4 regions of the Arthrobacter sp. 05N425 genome follow, and region 1 is predicted to be linked to each of the others. Evidence: riboswitches for the same ligand, from Rfam matches in the RefSeq annotation. Region 1 holds a riboswitch; each other region holds the start of a gene.
The links. Region 1 has a riboswitch for thiamine pyrophosphate ahead of thiO (glycine oxidase ThiO). Riboswitches for the same ligand answer to the same signal wherever they lie in the genome.
Positions count from the first base shown of each region.

Region 2: it holds a riboswitch for thiamine pyrophosphate, as region 1 does, so the genes downstream of both, AC1DGE_RS03415 (ECF transporter S component) here and thiO (glycine oxidase ThiO) in region 1, are expected to answer to the same signal.
Region 3: it holds a riboswitch for thiamine pyrophosphate, as region 1 does, so the genes downstream of both, thiC (phosphomethylpyrimidine synthase ThiC) here and thiO (glycine oxidase ThiO) in region 1, are expected to answer to the same signal.
Region 4: it holds a riboswitch for thiamine pyrophosphate, as region 1 does, so the genes downstream of both, AC1DGE_RS02545 (bifunctional hydroxymethylpyrimidine kinase/phosphomethylpyrimidine kinase) here and thiO (glycine oxidase ThiO) in region 1, are expected to answer to the same signal.

Region 1 covers NZ_JBFTMU010000003.1:41,928-47,630, reverse strand. Annotated here, with positions in the region: gene mctP (monocarboxylate uptake permease MctP) at 1-21, opposite strand, end outside; gene AC1DGE_RS05840 (DUF3311 domain-containing protein) at 18-299, opposite strand; gene AC1DGE_RS05835 (thiazole synthase) at 486-1,295, opposite strand; gene thiS (sulfur carrier protein ThiS) at 1,301-1,537, opposite strand; gene thiO (glycine oxidase ThiO) at 1,534-2,829, opposite strand; TPP riboswitch at 2,820-2,940, opposite strand; gene thiE (thiamine phosphate synthase) at 2,967-3,695, shown strand; gene AC1DGE_RS05815 (ferritin-like fold-containing protein) at 3,692-4,363, opposite strand; gene AC1DGE_RS05810 (RNB domain-containing ribonuclease) at 4,404-5,703, shown strand, end outside.
Region 2 covers NZ_JBFTMU010000002.1:38,024-43,726, reverse strand. Annotated here, with positions in the region: gene AC1DGE_RS03425 (energy-coupling factor transporter transmembrane component T family protein) at 1-63, opposite strand, end outside; gene AC1DGE_RS03420 (ABC transporter ATP-binding protein) at 60-1,679, opposite strand; gene AC1DGE_RS03415 (ECF transporter S component) at 1,693-2,325, opposite strand; TPP riboswitch at 2,395-2,538, opposite strand; gene AC1DGE_RS03410 (heme-degrading domain-containing protein) at 2,685-3,230, shown strand; gene AC1DGE_RS03405 (DUF4235 domain-containing protein) at 3,267-3,530, shown strand; gene mnhG (monovalent cation/H(+) antiporter subunit G) at 3,552-3,950, opposite strand; gene AC1DGE_RS03395 (MrpF/PhaF family protein) at 3,940-4,218, opposite strand; gene AC1DGE_RS03390 (Na+/H+ antiporter subunit E) at 4,215-4,760, opposite strand; gene AC1DGE_RS03385 (Na+/H+ antiporter subunit D) at 4,757-5,703, opposite strand, start outside.
Region 3 covers NZ_JBFTMU010000001.1:641,927-647,629, forward strand. Annotated here, with positions in the region: gene AC1DGE_RS02990 (VOC family protein) at 318-1,193, opposite strand; gene AC1DGE_RS02995 (amidohydrolase family protein) at 1,274-2,374, opposite strand; TPP riboswitch at 2,469-2,576, shown strand; gene thiC (phosphomethylpyrimidine synthase ThiC) at 2,545-4,389, shown strand; gene AC1DGE_RS03005 (alpha/beta fold hydrolase) at 4,457-5,191, opposite strand; gene ffh (signal recognition particle protein) at 5,291-5,703, opposite strand, start outside.
Region 4 covers NZ_JBFTMU010000001.1:554,564-560,266, forward strand. Annotated here, with positions in the region: gene obgE (GTPase ObgE) at 1-334, opposite strand, end outside; gene rpmA (50S ribosomal protein L27) at 451-714, opposite strand; gene rplU (50S ribosomal protein L21) at 775-1,083, opposite strand; partial or broken gene AC1DGE_RS02545 (bifunctional hydroxymethylpyrimidine kinase/phosphomethylpyrimidine kinase) at 1,451-3,003, opposite strand; TPP riboswitch at 3,050-3,147, opposite strand; gene AC1DGE_RS02550 (Rne/Rng family ribonuclease) at 3,278-5,703, opposite strand, start outside.

The sequences.
Region 1 (5,703 bases):
CGGCACGACCGCCCCGTTCACCGCTCCTCCCCCGCAGCGGCCGCCCCGCGGACGGATTCACGGCGACGGCGGTCCTCCCTGGTGACCAGCCAGTAGGAGATCCCCACCAAGGCCGCGGTGACCGGGATCCATGCCATCTGATACCAGTAGAAATACGGGATACCCGCCAGCCGCGGTTCGTCGAAGGCGTACGCGGGCACAACCAACGGAACCACAATGGCGACGAGCAACAGGATTCCGGACACTACATAGGGACCCGGCTTGGCCGGCCCCCGCGTTGGCACATCAGGACTGGACATGGACGCCTCCTCACCGAGACGGGCCCCCGGAGCGGGAAGGCTTCCCGGGACGTGCCGGCGGCCTGCGGACCGTGCAGTGCAGCGGTCGTTACCCAACAGGATAGACACTGGATTTAATCTTCAACAGTGCCTTTAATCACGGTTTGGCGAGGCGAACGGGCCTGGACGGGAGCGGCGCCGGGGCCCCTACAGGAACTCGGCGCGTCCTTCCATCGCGGACGACGCGAGGGCATGCTCGCGGCGCGGGATCCGGCCGGCCCGCCGCGCCAGCCGGCCGGCGATGACGGCGTGCCGGAACGCCTCACCCATCAGCGCCGGGTCCTGGGCACGGGTCACGGCGGTGGCGAGCAGCACGGCGTCGCAACCCAGTTCCATCGCGAGCGCGGCGTCGGAGGCGGTGCCAATTCCTGCGTCGAGCACCACCGGCACCGAGGCACGGGAGACGATGAGTTCAATGTTGTGCGGATTCAGGATGCCCAGGCCGGTGCCGATCGGGGCGCCCAGCGGCATCACTGCCGTGGCGCCGAGGTTCTCCAGCCGGAGGGCCAGGACCGGGTCGTCATTCGTGTAAGCGAAGACCTTGAAGCCGCGCGCCACCAGCTGTTCGGTTGCCTCCACCAGTTCCAAGGCGTCGGGCAGCAGGGTGTGCTCATCCGCGATCACCTCGAGCTTCACCCAGTCCGTCTCCAGCGCTTCGCGGGCCAGTTCGGCCGTGAGGACGGCGTCCCGGGCGGTGAAGCATCCGGCGGTGTTGGGCAGCACCCGGATGTTGTGGTCCGCCAGCAACTGGAACAACGAGCCGCTCTCGGCCGGAGAGTAGCGACGCATGGCCACCGTCGTGAGTTCCGTTCCGGAGGCCACCAGCGCGGCTCCGAGGCCGTCCAGGCTCGGCGCACCGCCGGTGCCCATGATCAGGCGGGAGCCCAGTTCCACTCCGTCAACCGTCAGCAGATCCCGGCGTGCCTGCTGCGTTTCCTGCATTGCTGTTGCTTCCATGCCCTCTATCCTCCCTGTACTGCCGTAACGAGTTCGACGTCGTCGCCCTCGGCGAGCGCGGTCGCGTGCCACTGGCTGCGCGGCACCACCTCGGCGTTGCGGGCGACGGCGACGCCCAGTTTCCGGCCGTCCGTGGCCCGGCCGTCGGCGGCCAGCGTCCGGCCGGTCACCCCGCTGACCAAGGCGCTGATAGTGGCGCCGTCGGCGAGGGCGTGCTGCGCTCCGTTGAGCCTGATATTCATGCTGTCGTCCTGTCTTTCGCTGGAGCGTCCGCGGGTGAAGCGTCCCGCTCGGATGAGCCGGGGGCTGGAGAAACCGGGCGGCGGCTGGAGAAGCGGTCCGGGCGGAAGCCCTCCCAGCGCCGGTCCGGCTCTCCGTCCAGCAACGCCCGGCAAATGGCGGCGGCCGCCGGGGTGAGCAGGACCCCGTGCCGGAAGAACCCGGTGGCAACGATGAGTCCCTCGACGTCCTGTCCGGATCCGGCGCTGGCCACGCGCCCCAGGAGCGGGGCGTTGTCCGGGGTCCCGGGCCGTGCCCGCGCCGTGGCCTCGAGCAGTTCCAGCTCGGCAACGGCCGGGACCAGCTGCTGGGCATCGCGCAGAAGCTGGTACACGCCGCCGGCAGAGACGGCGCCAGCCTCGGAGGGCGCATCCTCCCGCTGGGTTGCGCCGATCACGACCGTGCCGTCCTCCCGCGGGACGATGTAGACCGGAACCCCGCGGACCAGGCCCCGCACGGTCGAGCGCAGCAGTGGCCGGAGCCGTGCCGGGACCCGGAGCCGCAGGATGTCCCCGTAAACCGGACGCAGCGGCAGGGACAATCCCCCGGGCAGGCCCTGCAGTTCCGCCGCGGCCAGACCGTTGGCTACGACCGTCTCGCCGGCGCGGAGCTCTCCGCCGCCCTCGAAACGGATGCCGGCGACGCGGCCGCCGCGCCAGAGCAGCCCGGCCGCGCGGCGGGGCACGGCCGTGAACCGGCTGTCGGCAGCCAGCAGTGAACCGATCCTGGCCAGCAACCGGCGCGGATCCACCTGGTGGTCGGCCGGGATGTCGAAGGCGCAGGAGATACCGGGGCTGAGCAACGGTTCGCGGCTGCGTGCTTCACGGACGGTCAGCGGCTCCACGGCCAGGCCGCAGGCCTGCTGCGCGGCCCGCAGGTCGGCGAGCGCCCGGCGGTCGGCCGCGTCCGCGCCGACGGCGAGGGTCGGCGTCGTGAGATATCCAGTGCCGCCGCCGTCAGTGCTGCCGCCGGCCAGGCCGGCGGCGAACTCCGGCCACAGCCCTGAGGCTTCCAGCATCAGGGCCAGTAGCTCCTCCTCCTGGTAGTGGAGTTCACTCACGGGCGCCAGCATGCCGGCGGCAGCCCAGCTGGCGCCGGTGCCGGGGGCGTCGTCGACCAGCGCGACGGTACGGCCCGAACGGCGGGCCTCCCAGGCGATGCCGTGGCCGATCACTCCCCCGCCGATCACGATGACGTCGTAATAATCCGAGGATGGGCCCGGTGGTGTGGCGGGTGGTGCGACGGATACGTCCATGGGTTCCTTCCCTACGCCGGTACTAGCCGGATCAGGTCAAGCGGTCGGCTCTGACGCCCTCTCAGCCCGTCGGACGTCTGGCGGCCCGCGCGGGCTCCCGCGGTATGCGCCCAGTTTAGAGGAACTAGGCTTGGGGCATGAGCCAGGATGTCCACACCACCGCCCGCCTGTACCTGTGCACCGATGCCCGGAAGGAGCGCGGTGACTTCGAGGACTTCGTTGACGCCGCCTTTTCCGGCGGCGTCGACATCATCCAGTTGCGGGACAAGTCGCTGGAGGCGGCCGAGGAGCTTGAGCTGCTGGAGGTCCTGCACTCCGTGGCGCGGCGGCACGGCCGGCTCTGGGCGGTAAACGACCGTGCCGACCTGGCCTCACTGGCAGGGGCGCCGGTGTTCCACATTGGGCAAAAGGACATCCCGTTCGCCGCGGCACGGGATTTCCTGGGCAAGGGCACCGTGATCGGCATGTCCACGCACACGCCGGAACAGGTGGATGCGGCCATCGCGGCGTCCCCGGGCCGGGGCGGGCTGGACTACTTCTGCGTGGGCCCGGTCTGGGCCACCCCCACCAAGCCGGGCCGCGCCGCCGTCGGGCTGGACCTGGTGCGCTACGCCGCCGCGGCGATCGGCCGGGCCGAGGCCGCCGACGTCGGGAAAGTCGCCGGGGTGGTGCCGTGGTTCGCGATCGGCGGCATCGACCTGGGCAACGTGGCCCAGGTGGTCGACGCCGGAGCCAGAAGGATTGTGGTGGTCCGGGCGATTACCGAGGCCGCTGATCCTGCCGGGGCCGCGCGTGCCCTGCTCGCCGCGCTCGACGCCGGGGCGGACGCCGACGCCGACGTCCACAGCGGCGCCGCGGACAACTAGCCGGCTAGTCCCAGCTCTGACATCCGACGGGAATGGGCGGCGGCAAGCTCGGCGGTCAGGGCGCGGGCGAGTTCACCGGCCCGGTCCTCGTCCGTGCCGGTCAGGCCGCCGAGGAAGGCGTGCTCCACGCTGACCCGCTGGGCCTGGGTAAGCGCTTCGCCGAGCAACCGCCGAGCCCACAGGGCCAGCCGGGACGCCAGCCGCGGATCGTCGGCGAGCGCGGCCTTGAGCCGGTCCCGCAGCACCACCGTCGCGTCCCCGGCCGCCTGGACCAGTTCGATCAGCCCGGCCGTCCCGGCGTCGACATAGCCCGAAATGGACCGGTAAAAGTCCGCGGAGACCGTGTCGATCACGTAGGCCTTCATGAGCGACTCGTGCCAGTCGGCGGGGCGGGTGCGCTCATGGAAGTGGTCCACCGAAGGCTGGAACGGCAGCATGGCCTCCTCCGCGTCAATGCCCATCTCCGCCAGCTTCGCGCAGACCAGTTCAAAATGCTGGAACTCGATGACGGCGAGGCCGCCCAGCACCGCCCGGTCGTGCAGGGTGGGCGAATACCGGGCGTCGGAGGAGAGCCGTTCGAAGGCCGAGAGCTCCCCGTAGGCCATCACGCCCAGCAGGTCCCGGAGGAAACGGTTGTAGCGGGCGGGCTCGGCCGGGGAGGTGCTCATGCTTCAAGACTAGTAGCGGAAATCGGGCTAACCTGATTCCGTGTCTCATCATCGCCTGACTCCGAGCGTCCGCCAGCAGAAGAACCAGCTTGCCCAGGCGCTCAACGCACTGCGCACCGTCCTGGAGCTGCCCGGGCCGTTTCCGGAAGCCGTGCTCCGGGACGCCGAGGCGGCCGTCGCCTCCCACGAGCTGCCGGAACTGGATTTGACTCACGTGGAGTTCGTGACCATCGACCCGGCGTCCTCGACGGACCTGGACCAGGCCTTGTTCATTGACCGCGCCGGCGACGGGTACAGGGTTTTCTACGCGATCGCCGACGTCCCGTCCTTCGTCGCCCCCGGCGGCGCGCTCGACGCCGAGACCCGGCGCCGCGGCCAGACGTTCTACACTCCGGACGGCCGCATCCCCCTGCACCCCGAGGTCATCAGCGAAGCGGCCGGCAGCCTGCTGGCGGGCCAGCTCTGCGCGGCCTTCGTCTGGGAGTTCGAGCTCGACGCCGCTGCCGAGGTCTCCTCCGTGCTGGTCCGCCGGGCACAGGTCCGCAGCCGGGCCAAGCTCAGCTACCAAGGTGTGCAGGCCGAACTCGACGGCGGTACCGCGGACCCCGTTCTGCAGTTGCTCAAGGAAGTCGGCAGCAAGCGGGTGGAACTGGAGCGCCTGCGCGGCGGGGCCAGCCTGAACATGCCGGAGCAGGAGATCGAGCAGCTGCCCGACGGCGGCTACCGGATCGTCGCGGCGCCGCCGCTGCCGGTGGAGGACTGGAACGCCCAGATTTCGCTGATGACCGGCATGGCCGCAGCGGAGCTCATGCTGCAGGGCAAGGTCGGCATCCTGCGGACCATGCCCGCCCCGGATGAGAGCTCGCTGCGGCACTTCCGGCGCCAGACCGGCGCACTCGGCAAGCCCTGGGACGGCCGGATCAGCTACGGCGAATACCTTCGCACCCTGGACCCCACCGACCCGCGCCAGCTTGCCATCGTGCACTCGGCCGGGATGCTCTTCCGCGGCGCCGGCTACACCCACTTCGACGGCGCCGTCCCGGAGGACGCCATCCAGTCCGCTATCGGCGCGGCGTATGCCCACTCCACCGCCCCGCTGCGGCGCCTGATCGACCGCTTCGTCCTGGTCATCTGCGAGGCCCTGTCCAACGGCGCCGAGGTTCCGGGCTGGGCCCGCGAAGCCCTCCCGTCGCTGCCGGCCATCATGGCGGCTTCGGACCAACTGGCCGCCAAGCTGGAGCGGCTGTCGCTGGACACCGTGGAGGCGGCCCTGCTGAGCAACCACATCGGGCAGGAGTTCGACGCCGTCGTGATCTCGGGCTCAAAGCCCGCGAAGAACG
Region 2 (5,703 bases), on a different contig from region 1:
CGCCAGCGGGTTGGCGCGGGTCAGCAGAGCGTGGTTTCCGCGCAGGGTCAGGGCGTCCCTCATGGCGCCGCCACCCCCGGATTCGTCCTGCCGGGTAGTCCCGGCGCGCCCGACTGCGGTGCGCCGAGCTTCAGCTCGGTGCCGCCCAGGACCTCGCTGAACTCCGCGTCGTGGGTCACCGAGACCACCGCGGTCCCGGCGTCGAGAAGCTCGGAGAGGAAGGAGGCCAGTTCCGCCCAGGTGTTGGCGTCCTGGCCGAAGGTGGGTTCGTCCAGCACCAGCACCTGCGGGTGGGCAGCCAGCACGGTGGCCACGGAGAGCCGCCGTTTTTCCCCGCCGGAGAGCGTGTAGGGGTTGGCGTCCACGAGTTCGCGGAGCCGGAGCCGTTCCAGCAGCTCGTCGACCCGTTCTTCGCCGCGGCCCAGCTGGCGGGGACCGAACATCAGTTCGTCCAGCACCCTGCCGGTGACGAACTGGTGCTCGGGTTCCTGGAACACCGTGCCGATCCTGGCGATCAACTGCTGGGCCCTCCATTTGTACGGATCGATGCCCGCGCCGGCGCTCAGCTCGGTGGTGGCGGACACCGCGCCGGTGACCGGGGCCAGCAGGCCTGCCAGGGTCAGGGCGAAGGTCGACTTCCCGGAGCCATTGGGGCCGGTGACGGTCAGCGCCTGGCCGGACCGGACCCGGGCCGTGAGGCCGGACTGCACCGGGACGGGCGGTACCGTGCTGAAGCCCCGCAGCAAACCGGTGCGGCGGGGCCGTTCGCGGGACACGGCCAGTTCCTCTGCGGCCAGCAGCAGCTGGCCGGCCCCGGCGTCCCCTTCCGGTCCTGTTCGGCCGCGGCGGGCCCGGGTGGCGGGCACATGGCCCGGCACCCAGACGCCGGCGGAGATGAGCATGTCCCGCGCCTGCTCCAGGACCAGGTCCGGGGGCCCGTCCAGCAGCACGGCGGAGTCCGTGGCGGATCCGGGCTGCAGCACGACGATCCGGTCCACAAGGTCTTTCCAGACAGCAACCCGGTGCTCCACCACCACCAGGGTGGCCCCGGTCTTGTCCAGGCACCGTCCCACGGCGTCGCGGACCTCCAGGACACCGGCCGGGTCAAGGTTGGCGGTGGGCTCATCGAGGAGCAGCAGCCCGGGCCGCATCGCGAGGATCCCGGCGAGCGCCAGCCGCTGCTTCTGGCCGCCGGAGAGCGACGACGTCGGGTGTTGCAGCGGCAGGCCGCCCAGCCCGACGTCGTCGAGCGCCTCCCCCACCCGCCGCCAAATGTCCGCCGGGGGGACCGAGAGGTTTTCGGCCCCGAAGGCCACGTCGTCGCCGAGCCGCGACAGCACCACCTGGGTCTCCGGGTCCTGCTGCATCAGCCCGGCCCGCCCGCGCCGGGCCCTGGGCGGGGCTCCGTCGATCAGCAGGCTGCCGGTCTCATCGGAGTCCTCGGCATCAGCGGAAGCACCAGCGGACGCGGCTGCCGCAGTGCTGTCCCCCAGCACACCGGCCAGGGCGTGCAACAGCGTGGACTTGCCGGCGCCGGACGGGCCCAGCAACAGCACGCGCTCGCCCGGGCGGATGTCCAGGTCCAGGCCGCTCACGGCGGGCCGGGCCCGGCCGGCGTGCCGCCAGCCCCAGCCGCGGGCGCTGACCGCGGCCGGGCGTACGTCGTCGACAGATCTCATGCGTGTGCGGGCATCAGGAGAAGACGGGTTCCGATGCCGCCTTGCGGGACCCGAACGAGGCCAGCACCCCGGTCTTGGCCAGGCCGCGGGTGGCGAGCCAGGACAGTCCCCCGGCAATCACCGCTCCGGAGATGGCGCAGAAGACGATGTAGGCGAGCTTGTCACCGGTTTCGTACGCGATGTTCCAGCCCCAGGGCAGGAAGGAGTCGTTCAGGCCGCAGAACAGGCCCGCACCGGCACCGGCCAGCAGGGACAGCGGAAGGTTGAACTTCTTGTACAGGAACGCGGCAAAGATGAGTTCGGCGCCCAGGCCCTGCAGGATGCCGGAGATCAGCACGGTGGTGCCGTACTGCGAGCCCATGATCAGCTCGCCGGTGGCGGCCACCGCTTCGCAGAACAGCGCCGCCCCGGGCTTGCGGATAACGAGCATGCCTAGCACCGCCGGGATCATCCAGCCGCCGGCGTAGAGCCCGGTCAGCGGCGGGTAGACCGCGTTGAGCGGGACGGAAACAAGGTTGGAACCCTGGGACCAGGCCCAGAAAATCACACCGCCGGCAACAGCGATCAACGCGGCCACCACAATGTCGACCACGCGCCAGCTGTATTTGCCGGTGGTCAGTGTCTGCTTCGCAGAAATGTCAGTCATATCGTCCTCCTGAGGTACAGGAGGGGAGGGTGCTCCGGCGGCACCGCGGCCTTAGCCACGGGTGCCGGGCACCCTGAGAACTCGACTCCCTTGCGCCGGTACTAACCGGATCAGGTTCGAGGGTCTGCGGCTGTCCGCACTCTCAGCGCCCACCTACGGTTACCTTGGATTTCTCCAGTGATGCCCGACGGCGGCGCTCCCCTGTCGTATCTAAATCGCCCTTGTGGGCTGGCTTAGTTTACACCCGGCGGCACTCCCAAGTGACTCGCAGTCGTTGTCGTTTTGAGGGCTCATAACGGCAACAACTGCGAGTCAGTTGGGCTTGCGCAGCGGCGGCCACCTAACGGAAGCTGAGTCCCATGACCGACGCACCAGTGCCTTCCCCCGAGTACGACCCGGACTCCGCGGAACCACAGCCGCCGGGATCCCTGGCCGCGCTCATCGGCCGCATCCTGGCCGAAATCGACGAACTGCAGTTCCGGTCCTTCAGCAAGGACGACGCGCTGGACCTGGGCCTCCTCCTGGTCCAACTCGGCCGCCAGCGCTCCTACCCGATCGCCATCGACATCAGCAAGGGCGATCAGGTCCTCTTCCACGCCGCACTGGAGGGRGCCACCCCGGACAATGAGCGCTGGATCAAGGCCAAACAGCGCACCGCGGTGCGGTATGAAGTCCCGTCGCTGCTGGTGGGCCTGCGGGCGCGCGCTGCCGGTCAGAGGATCGAGGACAACGCCTGGTTCGACCAGCGGGAGTTTGCAGCCCACGGCGGCTCGTTCCCCATCTACCTGCGCGGAACCGGGGTGGTAGGCACCGTCACGGTGTCGGGGCTGCCGCAGAAGGACGACCACGAGCTGGTGGTCGAGGCACTGACCGAAATCCTCGGCCGCCCGGGGACGCTAGGCTAGGGGAAGCCCTGTTTCCTCCCGCAAGGAGTACGAAGTATGAACATCTTCATCAAACTGCTTGGCACCGGCGTCAGCCTCCTCGCCGGCTTCGTCGGCACCAAGGTAGTCGACACCGTCTGGGAAAAGACCACCGGCAACAAGCCGCCCAAGGGCCACGACGACGACGTCCCCACCACCCTGCGCCAGGCCCTGACATTCGCCCTCATTTCGGCCTCGGTCAGCGCCATCATCCAGGTCCTCGCCAACCGCGGCACGCAGCGGGCAATCACCCGCTTCGCCAAGACCCAGGACCTGGTCTAAGCCATATCGCCGCCGGCGGCGTTACTCGTCGTCGTCGTCCGTGAATCCGCGCTTGCCGGCCGCCTGCTGCACCACGGCTTCCAGCTCGTCGGCGCTCAGCAGCTCGGGGTGCAGGTGCTTGGTGCGGTAGCCGGCGCGGCCAACCATGTGGGCGGAGACCGGCACTGTGAGCAGCTGGAAGATCCACGCGACCACCAGCACCGGCCACACCCACCAGGTGCGCAGCTGCAGCCCCACGGCGCAGAGCAGCAGGAAAAGCCCCAGCACCTGCGGCTTAGTCGCGGCGTGCATCCGGCTCATGAGGTCGGGGAACCGCAGCAGGCCGATGGCCGCGCCGAGGGACATCAGCGCCCCGACCACCATGAACACGGCCGAGACGGTGTCGATTACGGCGTCGGCGGAAATCGTGTCAGGACTCATTGGGCTGCTTCCTCCGGTCGGCAACGAATCGGGCCACCGTCACCGAACCGACAAAGCCGATGATCGAGATGGACACCAGCAGCATCAGGTTGTTCAGGTGCCGGTTCACGGCCATGTCGATGCACAGCGCCGCGCCTAGGATGGCCAGCAGCACGTCGGCGGCCAGCACCCGGTCCAGCAGCGAGGGCCCCCGCGCAATGCGGATGATCGCGCCGGCCGCGGCGAGCGACAGCACGACCGCGGTAATGGTCAAAACCAGCGGCATCATGCCCCGGCCTCCTGCTTCAGTGCGGACAGTTCGGCCCTGGTGCCCATGATCCGGATCAGCCCGGCCTCGGTGTCGCGGACCTCCTTGCGGAGCTTGGCCGCGTCCTCGGCGTCTCGGACGTTGATGCCGTGGATGTAGAGCGTGGACGTGGACCTGTCCACCTCCACCACCACGGACCCCGGGATCAGGGAGATGACGTGTCCCGTGGCGGTCACCAGCAGGTCTGAATGGCTGCGGAGCGGGACGGCTATGACGGCGCTGATCACCCGCGGACCACGGACCACGGCCAGGTACAGGACCTGGAAGCTGGCCGCCACGACCTTGGCCAGGAAGACCAGCGCGAACGGCACGGCGCGCAGCACGTTGAAGCGGCCCCCCAGTTCCACCGGCGGCAGGTAGAACAGCCGGGCCACCACCACCGCGATCAGGGCGCCGAAGAGCAGGTTTCCGGCGCTGAAGTCCTGCCACAGGGCACCCCAGACAATAACGAGCCAGACCAGCAGCGGCAGCTCCTGGCGCAGCGAGACCCTCTTCCGTGTCATTTGCCGCCCTCCTGCCGCATCGGCTGGGCGATTACCGGAACCGGCGCCTCGTCCCCAAGCACGGCCTGGATATAGGCGGACCGGTTCAGCATCTCCCCGGCGGACTGGTCCGCCACCCGGAAGAGCGGCCCGGCAAACACCGTCAGCGCCACCCCGAACAGCACCAGGCCCAGAGTGGAGCCCACCATGGTCCGCGGCAGCAGGGTCACGTTCTGCTGGCCCGCGCGGTGGCCGGTGGCCGCGTCGGCGGGGGGGGCGAGCAGCACGGGATCGGGGTGTTCGGCGTCCTCGGGCTTGCGCCAGAAGGCGCGGTTCCAGACGCGTGCGATGGCCAGCAGGGTCAGCAGGCTGGTCAGCACGCCGCCGGCCACGAGTGCGTAGGCCAGCGGGGTGCCGAGGGCGACGCCGGCCTGCAGGAGGCCCAGTTTGCCGAGGAATCCGGAGAACGGCGGGATCCCGGCCAGGTTCATGGCCGGCACGAAGAACAGCACCGCCAGCAGCGGCGAGAGCTTGGCCAGCCCGGCGATCCGGTCCACCGAGGAACTCCCGGCGCGGCGCTCGATCAGGCCGGTCACGAGGAACAGGCTCGTCTGGATGGTGATGTGGTGCGCCACGTAGAACACCGCGGCCCCCAGCCCCGCCACGGACGACATCGCCAGGCCGAACACCATGTAACCGATGTGGCTGACCAGGGTGAAGGAGAGCAGTCGCTTGATGTCGCTCTGCGCTAGGGCGCCCAGGATCCCCACCACCATGGTCAGCAGGGCAGCGACCATCAGCGGGGTGTTGAACGTGTCCCCCGGGAAGAGCAGGGTCTCGGTCCGGACCATGGCGTAGACCCCCACCTTGGTGAGCAGGCCGGCAAACACTGCGGTGACCGGGGCGGGGGCCGTCGGATACGAGTCCGGGAGCCAGAAACTCAGCGGGAACACGGCGGCCTTGA
Region 3 (5,703 bases), on a different contig from region 1:
CTGCCCCGGCCGCGAGCAATGGACATAATCCCACTATGTCCATCCCTGGCCGCGGCGGATGGACATGCCCGGCGTCCCGATCGGCGGACGGACATGACCGGGCGACCCCATGCCGCGCCCTGCCTCGCGCACTCCCGCCAGCGGAAATGCCCACCCCTGGCCGCGAGCAATGGACATAATCCCACTATGTCCATTCCCCGACGCGCACACAGGACATGTCCGCGGACCCTGCCGTCGAAAGTTGGACATGCCCGGAGTGGGCTTCGAGGATTGGACATGTCCAACGCTGGCGCTGCAGGCTGGGCATGTCCGGATGATCAGCGGACGGCGACGCGGATGCTGTTGCGCCACGGATCCTCGAAGCGCAGCTCGGCTCCGGTGTGGTGCGACTGGACGCCCGCGGTCTTGAGGCGGTCGGCGAGGGCGCCGACGTCGTCGCCGGACGGTACTTCAACCAGCACTTCGCCGAGGCCGAGGGTGTCACGGCGGGGGCCGGCGCCGCGGCTGTTCCAAACGTTCATGGCCATGTGGTGGTGGTAGCCGCCGGCTGAGACGAAGAGCGCCTGGCCGTGCCAGCCCGCGGTCTTCTCAAAGCCGAGGGTGCCGACGTAGAAGTCGTGCGCGGACTGCACGTCGCCGACCTGCAGGTGGACGTGCCCGACGCCGGCGTCGGCCTCGCGCTGCCCGGCGAGCGACGCCTCGGTGAGGTGCTGCTCGAGGTAGCGCTGCGGCGGCAGGGCCAGGCTGTCCATCACGACGTTCTTGCCGTCCCAGGACCAGGCTTCGCGGGGGCGGTCCCAGTAGAGCTCGATACCGTTGCCCTCCGGGTCATTGAAGTAGAAGGCCTCGCTGACAAGGTGGTCGGCGCTGCCGGTGAAGGATTGCGGCTCATACTGCGCGGCGGACGCGACGGTGGCGGCCAGCGAGGGCTGGTCCTCAAAGAGAAGGGCGGTGTGGAAGAGGCCGGCTTCGCCGCGGGAGGGCAGGTTCAGCCCGGGTGCCGGTGCCAGGTGGACCAGCGGCTTGAGCTTGCGTCCGAGGTAGAGCCCGCCGTCCTGCTCGGCAACGATGTCGAGGCCGAGGGCGCGCTGGTAGTAGTCCGTCATCAGCTTCATGTCGCCGACCTTGAGCATCACGGTGCCCATGGTGAGTTCGGCAGGAAGGAGATCCTGGGTGCTGGCTTCTACGGTCATTGAAACGCTCCGGTGGTTCTGTGGCCCCCGACCTTCGGCGACCCTCGTAGAGTTAAATTACTTGAAGCTTCAATTTATTCCTAATGGCCGGGGATGCTCCCCTGTACCAGTTCGCCGCGGAGCACGATGCCCCTGAGCTCGCGCAGGGTGCCGAGATTCCCGCGCGGATCCTCGGCGCAGACCAGGACGTCGGCACTGGCACCTTCTGTGATCGCGTCGGCTCCGAGCCAGTCGCGGGCGGCCCAGGCCCCTGCGTCGAGGGCGGCGCCGGCGGGGAGCCCGGCGCCGTGCAGGGCCTCAAGTTCGTCGACGATGCGCCCGTGCTTGATCACACTCCCCGCGTCCGTCCCGGCGTAGATGGCGACCCCGGCCTCATACGCCTCGAGGATCCGTTCGGCGCGGCGTTCCCAGAGCCCCAGCATGTGCGCCGCGTAGCGGGGGAACTTTGCCTTGGCCTGGGCCGCGATGTCCGGGAAAGTGGCGATGTTGATCAGGGTGGGGACAATCGGGACACCCTGTTCGACGAAGCGCGGCAAGTGCCGGGGAAGCAGCCCGGTTCCGTGTTCGATGCAGTCGATGCCGGCGTCGAGCATGTCATCGAGGGTGTCCTCCGCGAAGCAGTGCGCCGTGACGCGGGCGCCTTCGTCGTGGGCGGCCCGGACCGCGTCCCTGACGCTCCGGGCCGGGAAACTCGCAGCGAGGTCGCCGGCGTCGCGGTCGATCCAGTCCCCCACCAGCTTGACCCAGCCGTCCCCCGCGCGGGCCTGCTTGCGTACGGCCTCCACGAGGTCCTCGGGTTCCACCTCGACGGCGAAGCCCCGCAGGTACCGCCGCGTCCTGGCGATGTGCCGCCCGGCGCGGAGAATGCGTGGCAGCTCGCGCCGTTGCTGGATCCAGCGGGTGTCATGAACGGCGCCGGCGTCGCGGACCAGCAGGGTACCGGCGTCGCGATCGGTCAGGGCCTGCCGCTCGGCAACGTCCTCGGGAACATCCCCGCCGGGTCCGAGCCCGATATGGCAGTGCGCATCGACCAGCCCGGGGATCACCCAACCGTCCAGGACCAGGTCCGGCGCGGCCGCGGGGCGCCGGAAGGTCAGGCGGCCGTCCACGGCCCACAGCCCGCGCCGCTCTTGGTCGGCTCCGGTGAGGACCGGGCCGCTGAACTCGATGATGCCGCTCATGGCCTAAAGCCTAATCCGCATCGCGATCCGCGGGCCAAGCCTGCCCAGCCCCCCAGCCCCTCGACGGCTTCCCGTCGGGCTGTGGTAGCTTCGTCTACGACCACACGGGTGCCCTTGCAGGGGCTGAGATCGGGCTGACGCAGCCTGCGACCGTTGAACCTGTCCGGGTAATGCCGGCGAAGGAAGTGAGTATCTCTTTGAGCGCAACAAATCCACAGCAGAGCCCTGCCCAGAATGGGAACAGCGCCGCAGCAGCTACCGTGACGCAGTCCCTGAAGTCGCATGCCCTCGCGTACGTCGAGGACGGCGGGATCCGCGTCCCGGTAACCGAAATCGCCCTGGCACCGTCCCCTGGCGGCGTCGGGAATCCTCCGTTCCGGGTCTACCGCACCGCGGGCCCGGGCAGCGACCCGGTGGTGGGACTCGCCGCTTTCCGCCGTGACTGGATCGCCGGGCGCGCGGACACGGAGCCGTACAGCGGCCGGGAACGCACTCTGCTCGACGACGGCAAGTCCGCGGTCAGGCGCGGCGCCGCCTCGGCTGAATGGCGGGGCGCACCGCCCGAGCCGCGTCGCGCCGTCGAAGGCCGAACGGTTACCCAGATGCATTATGCGCGGCACGGCATCGTGACACCGGAGATGCGTTTCGTCGCGCTGCGGGAGAACTGCGACGTCGAGCTTGTCCGCGGCGAAGTCGCCGCCGGCCGGGCCATCATCCCAAGCAACATCAACCACCCGGAGTCCGAGCCGATGATCATCGGGAAGGCGTTCCTGGTGAAGATCAACGCGAACATCGGCAACTCCGCGGTAAGCAGTTCCATCGCCGAGGAGGTCGACAAGCTCCAATGGGCCACGCAATGGGGGGCGGACACGGTGATGGACCTTTCGACCGGGGACGACATCCATACGACCCGCGAATGGATCATCCGCAACTCGCCCGTCCCCATCGGCACCGTCCCGATCTATCAGGCACTGGAGAAGGTGAACGGCGAAGCAAACGCCCTGACCTGGGAGATCTTCCGTGACACGGTGATCGAACAGTGCGAGCAGGGCGTCGACTACATGACGATCCACGCCGGGGTGCTGCTGCGGTACGTCCCGTTGACCGCCAACCGGGTCACCGGCATCGTGTCCCGCGGAGGTTCCATCATGGCTGGGTGGTGCCTCGCACACCACCAGGAGAACTTTCTCTACACGCATTTCGACGAGTTGTGCGAAATTTTCGCCCGCTACGACGTCGCCTTCTCACTCGGCGACGGCCTGCGGCCGGGGTCGACGGCGGACGCCAACGACGCTGCCCAGTTCGCCGAACTGGACACCCTGGCGGAGCTCACGCAACGGGCCTGGGACTTCGATGTCCAGGTCATGGTGGAGGGCCCGGGACACGTGCCGTTCCACCTCGTCCGGGAAAACGTGGAGCGCCAGCAGGAACTCTGCAAGGGCGCGCCCTTCTACACGCTGGGGCCCCTGGTCACGGATATCGCACCGGGCTATGACCACATCACCTCGGCGATCGGCGCCACCGAGATCGCCCGCTACGGGACCGCCATGCTGTGCTACGTCACGCCGAAGGAGCACCTCGGCCTGCCCAACAAGGACGACGTGAAGACCGGCGTGATCACCTACAAGATCGCCGCCCACGCCGCCGATCTTGCCAAGGGCCACCCCGGAGCGCACGAACGCGACGATGCCCTATCCAAGGCCCGGTTTGAATTCCGTTGGCGGGACCAGTTCGCGCTGTCCCTGGACCCGGTGACGGCTGAGGCATTCCACGACGAGACTTTGCCGGCGGAGCCGGCTAAGACAGCCCATTTCTGTTCGATGTGCGGGCCGAAGTTCTGCTCCATGCGGATCAGCCAGGACATCCGGGACGAGTACGGTTCGGCGGATTCCCGGGCAGCCTTGGCACAGCTGGCGGACGGAATGCGGAGGAAAAGCGACGAATTTCTGGCGGCCGGAGGCAAGGTCTACCTGCCCGAGCCCACCGTGGGCGCACAGTCAGCGGTACAGGCCTAGGCACAGGCACAGCCCTAGGCCGCGGCCGGGCGCCTGCCCTGCGGGGTAGGCGTCCGGCCGGCCACTCCTACGAGGCGTGGGCGTGCCGGCTGCGGTTGACGTCGGCGATGAACGTGCGGATGGCGCGGTCGCCCTCTTTTGAGTCCTGCGGCCGGTGCCCTCCGGGTGCGGTGCGGTGCAGGGCGCCCGTCTCCCTCAGGTAGCCGGCGATTTCCTCGTAGAGCGGCTCCCAGCCACCGGTAAGGACCAGGGTGGGCACGCCGGGAACGATGTGCAGCGGCGCTTCCCACGGCGGTGCCTGCAGCCGCAGCCGGCGCGCCGCCCGGAGGGCCTCCGGCGTCATGGCTCCCGGGGCGCCGGCGGCGAAGGCACGGCGGACGAATTCCCGCTGGAAGTCGTCGTCGCTGAGGCTGTGCCGGACGTCGAAGAGCGGCTGCATGAGCGCCCGGTGCGCAGCGCTGGCCGGGAGCTCCGCGGTCAAGGACAGGCAGGCCGGCTCCACCAGGGTCAGCGACTGCACCAGGTCGGGGCGTTCGACGGCCGCCATCATCGCCGCGATCGCACCCTGCGAATGGGCCACCACGTGGCCGCCGGCAGCGCCGCGGCCGTCGTCGGCCAGGGCCCGCAGCACAATTGCGGCGTCGGCGGCGAAGTCCGTCTCCTGCGGCTCGGCGACGGCGTCAAAGCCGTGCCGCCGCAGGAACAAGGCGTCGTAGCTCAGCGCCATGCCGTGCTGCTTCGGCCACGCCGCGGCGCCAAAACTGCCGGCCCCGTGGACGAAAACTACGCGCTGCTTGAACATGCCCTAAGCCTATGGCACCGGTCCGTCATCGAAGCCGACGACATCCTGCACGCCGGCATCCTGGCCACCGAGATGCGGCCGGCGCCAAGGTGGCTTCCGCTACTTGCTGCCGCCGAGGAACTTGTCGAAACCCTTGGGCAGGTTCAACTGGGACGGGTCGAATTCCCCGCCCTGCTGGCCGAAGGCCGCACCGGTGGGCACAGCCTTGGGGCCAGCGGCGCGCCGTGCCTCCGCGTCCTTGAGCTCCTGAGCGGCCTTGGCCGGGTTGCCGGAGCGGGCCTTCTTCTTCGGTGCGTTCTTGGCCCCCTTGCGGGCTCCGCCGCCGCCCATGCCGGGCATCCCCGGCATCCCCGGCATACCTCCGCCGGCGGCCATCTTCTTCATCATCTTCTGTGCCTGCGCGAAGCGTTCCAGCAGGCCGTTGACCTCGGAGACGTGCACGCCGGAACCGCGGGCGATGCGGGCGCGGCGGGAGCCGTTGATGATCTTCGGGGCCACCCGCTCGTGCGGGG
Region 4 (5,703 bases), on a different contig from region 1:
CTTCGCCCACCATGTCGGCCAGGACGGTGCCGTCCTTGCTCTTGACGACCGTGCCCTCGGGTACGGGCAGGACCAGGGTCTCGCCGTTCTTGCCGCCGCGCCAGTCACCCATGCCGGGGCCGCCGTTGGTGGCGTGCCGGTGCGGGGCGTGGTGGTAGTCGAGCAGGGTGGTGGTCTGGGGATCCACGCGCAGGATGACATCGCCGCCGTTGCCGCCGTTGCCGCCGTCGGGACCGCCGAGGGGCTTGAACTTCTCGCGGTGGACGGAGACACAGCCATGGCCGCCGGTACCGCCGGATACGTGCAGTACTACCCGGTCTACAAAGCTCGCCACGTGGATCTCCTCAGTGCTGTTCCTCGGGCCCGCAAGGGGCCCAAGATGATTGTAATGCGGTTAAAACACCGGTGGAGCGGACCTACTGGTCCGCCCCACCGATTTAGAACTTGTTGTTACTCTGCAGCTGCAGCAGCCACGATGTTCACAACGCGACGACCACGGCGGGTGCCGAACTCGACAGCGCCGGGGGTCAGTGCGAACAGGGTGTCGTCGCCGCCGCGGCCAACGCCGGCGCCCGGGTGGAAGTGGGTGCCACGCTGGCGGACGATGATCTCGCCTGCGGAAACTACCTGGCCGCCGAAGCGCTTGACGCCGAGGTACTGGGCGTTGGAGTCACGACCGTTGCGAGTGGAGCTCGCGCCTTTTTTATGTGCCATTTGAAATGCCTGCCTTTAAAATTCTGGGGAATCTGCTGAAAACCTGAACAGTAACGTTAGTTACTTGATACCGGTGATCTTGACCTTGGTCAGTTCCTGACGGTGACCCTGGCGCTTCTTGTAACCGGTCTTGTTCTTGAACTTCTGGATGACGATCTTCGGACCACGGAGGTCTTCGAGGATCTCAGCCGTAACCGTTACCTTGGCCAGGTCCTTGGCTGCAGACGTGACCTTGTCACCGTCCACCAGGAGCAGTGCGGGCAACTCAAAGGTGCTGCCGGCTCCACCGGGGACGCGGTTCAGGGTAACGAAGTCTCCAACGGAAACCTTCTCTTGGCGGCCGCCTGCGCGGACAATCGCGTACACCACTGGGGAACTCACTTCTCTCGACGTTTATTACTAGATTTGCGTGCGGAACCTGGGGCCCAAATGCTTGGACCGGCTCACGCTGTGCCTCAACGCCGGTGGATTCCCCGGGGGAACCCATGAGCTATCCTGCGGAAAAGTCCTGCCCGTAATACGGGTGAACTGTTCCTCAAGGTCATAACCCAAGTGTTGGCGTAAGCACCGAAGATCTAGACTACGCTAATTTTGCCTTCGGCCGCAAACGAGGCTGGTCCCGGCAGGTAGTGCGTGACGGACGCCACACCCTGCGCCCGGGGGCCAAAGTTATGGTGCCGCAGCGACTTCCGGAACCGCGCCCAACTATCCTACCGGCTGCTTCGCGTAGCGCGGCTCAGGCGTGCAGCCTCGGCGCGTCGAAGAACTCCGCCTCGTAGCGGGAGGACTGCCTGAACGCCACCGCCTGGCGCTGCGTTCCGCCTCGGAGCCTCTACCGGCCGCCGCGTCCGTGTACCTGATCGCCTGCCGCGTCGCCTCCGCGAAGGCCTCGTCCGCATAGGTGCGCAGCCACTCCGCGTAGGGATGCGTTGCCGGTGCGCCGGCAGCGAGGAACTCGCGATGCAGCGTGGCGCCGACCTCCGCGTAGAGCCAGAAGCACGGCAGCGCCGCGGCCACGAGCACGCCGTAGCTGCCGGCGAGCGATGCCGCGTGCAGATGGTCCACGTACGCCTTGGTCACCGGTCCCAGCTGGGTCTCGACGGCGCGGCCGGCCAGCCAGTTCCGGTGCAGTTCGGATTCGACTTCGAGGCACTGCTGCGCCGAGCGGGACCAGAAGAGTTGTTCGGCTTCCGACGGCGCCAGGGCCGCCGCGCGGGACAGCACCCGGGAGTAGCCGTTGAGGTACAGGGCGTCCTGGCCGAGGTAGTAGGCGAACTCGGGTTCCGGCAAGGTACCGTCCGCGAGCCCCCGAATGAAGTCCAGGCCGTAGATCGCGTCCAGCCCGTCCGCCGCGTGCCCTGCCAGCAGCGTGGCGAACTCGCCCTCGGCAGGAAGCTGGGGTGCCGCAGCGTGCTGCAGGTGGTGGAAGTGGTGCACGGGTCCGTTGCCGGATCCGACCTCCAGGCGGCTGGCATCCCGCAACGCACCCAGCAGCCACGGCTTGACCTCCCGCAGCGCCGCCTCCCAGTCCCCCGTCCGGGCCTGGACTGTGGCCAGCGCCGAGGACAAGGAGCAGCCGGTGCCGTGGCTGTTGCGGGTGTCGATCCGCTCGCCCGGCACCACCACCGTCTCCTGGCCGAGCAGTCCCCCGGTGTTGACGAGCGCGTCCGGGCAACCGCCGTCGTTCTGGGCGCCGTCGACCGGCAGGTGGCCGCCCTTGACCAGCACCGTGGTGCCGGCCAGGGCCGCGAGCCGCTTGCCCTGTTCCAGCGCACTGGCCCAGTCCGCGGCGGGCGGCGCTCCCAGCAGCATGCCCAGCTCGGCCAGGTTCGGTGTGATGAGGTCCGCCAGTGGCAAGAGGGCCCGCAGCGCGGTCTCGGCCGATTCCTGGAGCAGCCGGTCGCCGCTCGTCGCCACCATCACCGGGTCCAGGACCACGACGCCGGGGCGCACCTTTTCGAGCCAGGCCCGGACGGCGTCGATCACCGAGTCGTCGCCGAGCATACCGATCTTGACGGCGTCGATGGTGATGTCGTCGCTGATGGCCTCCAGCTGGGCGGTCAGGAACGCTGCCGGCGGTACATGCACCGACCGGACGCCCTGGGTGTTCTGGGCGGTCAGTGCCGTGATGGCAGCCATCCCGTAGCCGCCGTTCGCGGCAATGCTCTTCAGGTCGGCCTGGATGCCGGCGCCGCCGGAGGGGTCCGAGCCCGCGATGGCCAGCACCCGCGGAATCCGCGGCGGCGTTGGGGCCCCGCCGTCGGGCTCCGGGAAGACGGACTGCAGGATGGCTGAGGTTCGGCTAGATGCAGGCTGCGCCGATGCAGGCTGGGTTGTTGAAGACAAGAGACATCCCTTCGCCGGTGCTAACCGGACAGGTTCAACGGGTCTGGATCTCAGCCGGCTCGATGCGCGGCACCCCGTGTCAGTCCCCCAGCCTAGCGTTCCTCGCCGGCAACCCCGCTAAATTTCAGCCTGTCCCCTTAACGCCCTCGCGGGTTCCGTCCGGGGTCGACGTGATGTTACGTGGACGGAACCCGCGAGTGGTGGTGCCTGCTTGGTCCTAGAGCTCCGACGCCGGGACGCCGACGCCGAGGATGATCGGCTCGTTGGCGGCGGGCTTGGCGGTCACCTTCGCCGGCTCCGGGGCCTTGGCCTCATGGACCGAGACGGCCTCAACCGACGGAGCGGTCTCGCGCTGCTGCACGGACGTCTCGTTGGCGGCGCCCTGGGCTCGGCTGGCGCTCCGGTTCCGGCGCACCCGTCGGGGTCCGGTGGTGTCCGGGGCCTGGGCCTGGGCCGCAGGGGCCTTGCGGGCTTCCTGGCGTACCGGGGCCTGGGCCGCAGGAGCCTTGCGGGCTTCCTGGCGGGCCGGGGCCTGGGCCGCAGGAGCCTTGCGGGCTTCCTGGCGGGCCGGGGCCTCGGCCTCGGCGGTACGTACACTCGGCGGCTGGATCCGCGCCGTCCTGGCGCGGCCGCGGCCCCGGGTGGCGCGGGACGGCGCTGCAGCTGCAGGCGCAGCGTGCTCCGCCGCGTGCTCGGCCGTGGGAACCTCGGCTGCGGGCGACTCGGCAACCGGAGCCGCGGCGGCTGGCTTGCCGGTCTCGGCGTCGCCCAGGTGGGCGAACGCTTCGGTCAGCAGGTCCAGGGTCAGCGCGGGCTGCGGGGTTTCCTCGGCGTGCTCGACGAAGGGCAAGGCAACCTGTTCGCCGCCGAAGGTCAGCACGGCCGCGGGACGACCCGCCGCCTCCTCCGACGAAGCGAGTTCCACGGCGGCGTCGAGCGCGGCCTGGCGGGTTTCGGCGTCGGGAGCTGCTGTCGCTTCACCGTCGTGCAGGTGGGCAGCGTGCGCCGCGGCGGCGATGTTGGCCAGCGCGGCGCGCGTCGCCTCTGCCTTGGCGTGGCGCTCCGCCTCGGTGGGCTCGGCGTGCACGGCGACGGGTGCGGACGGCATGGCTTCGCCGCCCTGGCCGCCCTTGCCGCGGCGACGCTTGCGCTCACTGCGTGCGGCGGGCTGGTGCTCGGTCCGCGGGACGTGGTGTTCTGCGGCGACGGTGTTGGCACGGCGGTGTTCCACGGGCTCGTCGTGGGTGACGATGCCGCGGCCGGCGCAGGCCTCGCACTGTTCGCCGAAGACTTCGAGCAGCCCGGTGCCCATCCGCTTGCGGGTCATCTGCACGAGGCCCAGCGAGGTCACCTCGGCAACCTGGTGCTTGGTCCGGTCCCGGCCCAGGCACTCCACCATGCGTCGCAGCACGAGGTCGCGGTTGGATTCCAGCACCATGTCGATGAAGTCGATCACGATGATGCCGCCGATGTCACGCAGCCTCAGCTGCCGGACGACTTCCTCGGCCGCTTCGAGGTTGTTCTTGGTGACGGTTTCCTCGAGGTTGYCGCCGCTGCCGGTGAACTTGCCGGTGTTGACGTCCACCACGGTCATGGCTTCGGTGCGGTCGATCACGAGCGAGCCGCCGGAGGGCAGGAAGACCTTGCGGTCCAGTGCTTTGTGGATCTGCTCGTCGATGCGCCACGCAGCGAAGATGTCTGTGTCCTTGGTCCACTTCTCAAGCCGGCCCACCAGGTCCGGTGCCACGTAGGTGACGTAGGCCTCGATGGTGTCCCAGGCTTCCTCGCCGGAGACGATCAGCTTGGAGAAGTCCTCGTTGAAAACGTCGCGGACCACCTTGATGGTCAGGTCAGGTTCGCCGTAGAGCAGCTCGGGGGCGAGGATCTTGGTGGACGTGGACTGGCTTTCGATGCCCTCCCACTGGGCTCGCAACCGGTTGATGTCATGCGTCAGCTCTTCTTCCGAAGCGCCCTCGGCCGCGGTGCGGACAATGACACCGGCGTCTTCCGGCAGGCGGTCCTTGAGGATCCGCTTGAGCCGGTTGCGTTCGACGTCGGGCAGCTTGCGGGAGATGCCGGTCATGGAACCGCCGGGCACGTACACCAGGTAACGGCCGGGCAGCGAGATCTGGCTGGTCAGGCGGGCACCCTTGTGGCCGACCGGGTCCTTGGTGACCTGGACGAGCACGGAGTCGCCGGACTTGAGCGCATTTTCGATCCGCCGCTGCTTGCCTTCGAGGTTGACGGAGTCCCAGTTGACTTCGCCGGCGTACAGCACGGCGTTGCGGCCGCGTCCGATATCGACGAACGCGGCTTCCATGGACGGCAGCACGTTCTGGACCTTGCCCAGGTAGACGTTGCCGATCAAGGAATCCTGCTGGGTCTTGGAGACGAAGTGCTCGGCCAGCACGCCGTCTTCCAGGACGCCGATCTGGATTCTGTCGTCACGCTGGCGGACGATCATCTGGCGGTCCACGGATTCGCGGCGGGCCAGGAACTCGGCCTCGGTGATGACGGTGCGGCGGCGGCCGGTGTCGCGGGACTCGCGTCGGCGCTGCTTCTTGGCCTCCAGGCGGGTGGAGCCCTTGACGGAGGTGACGCGGTTGTTGACCGGGGCCTCGCTGACCGAGCGCGGCGCCCGGA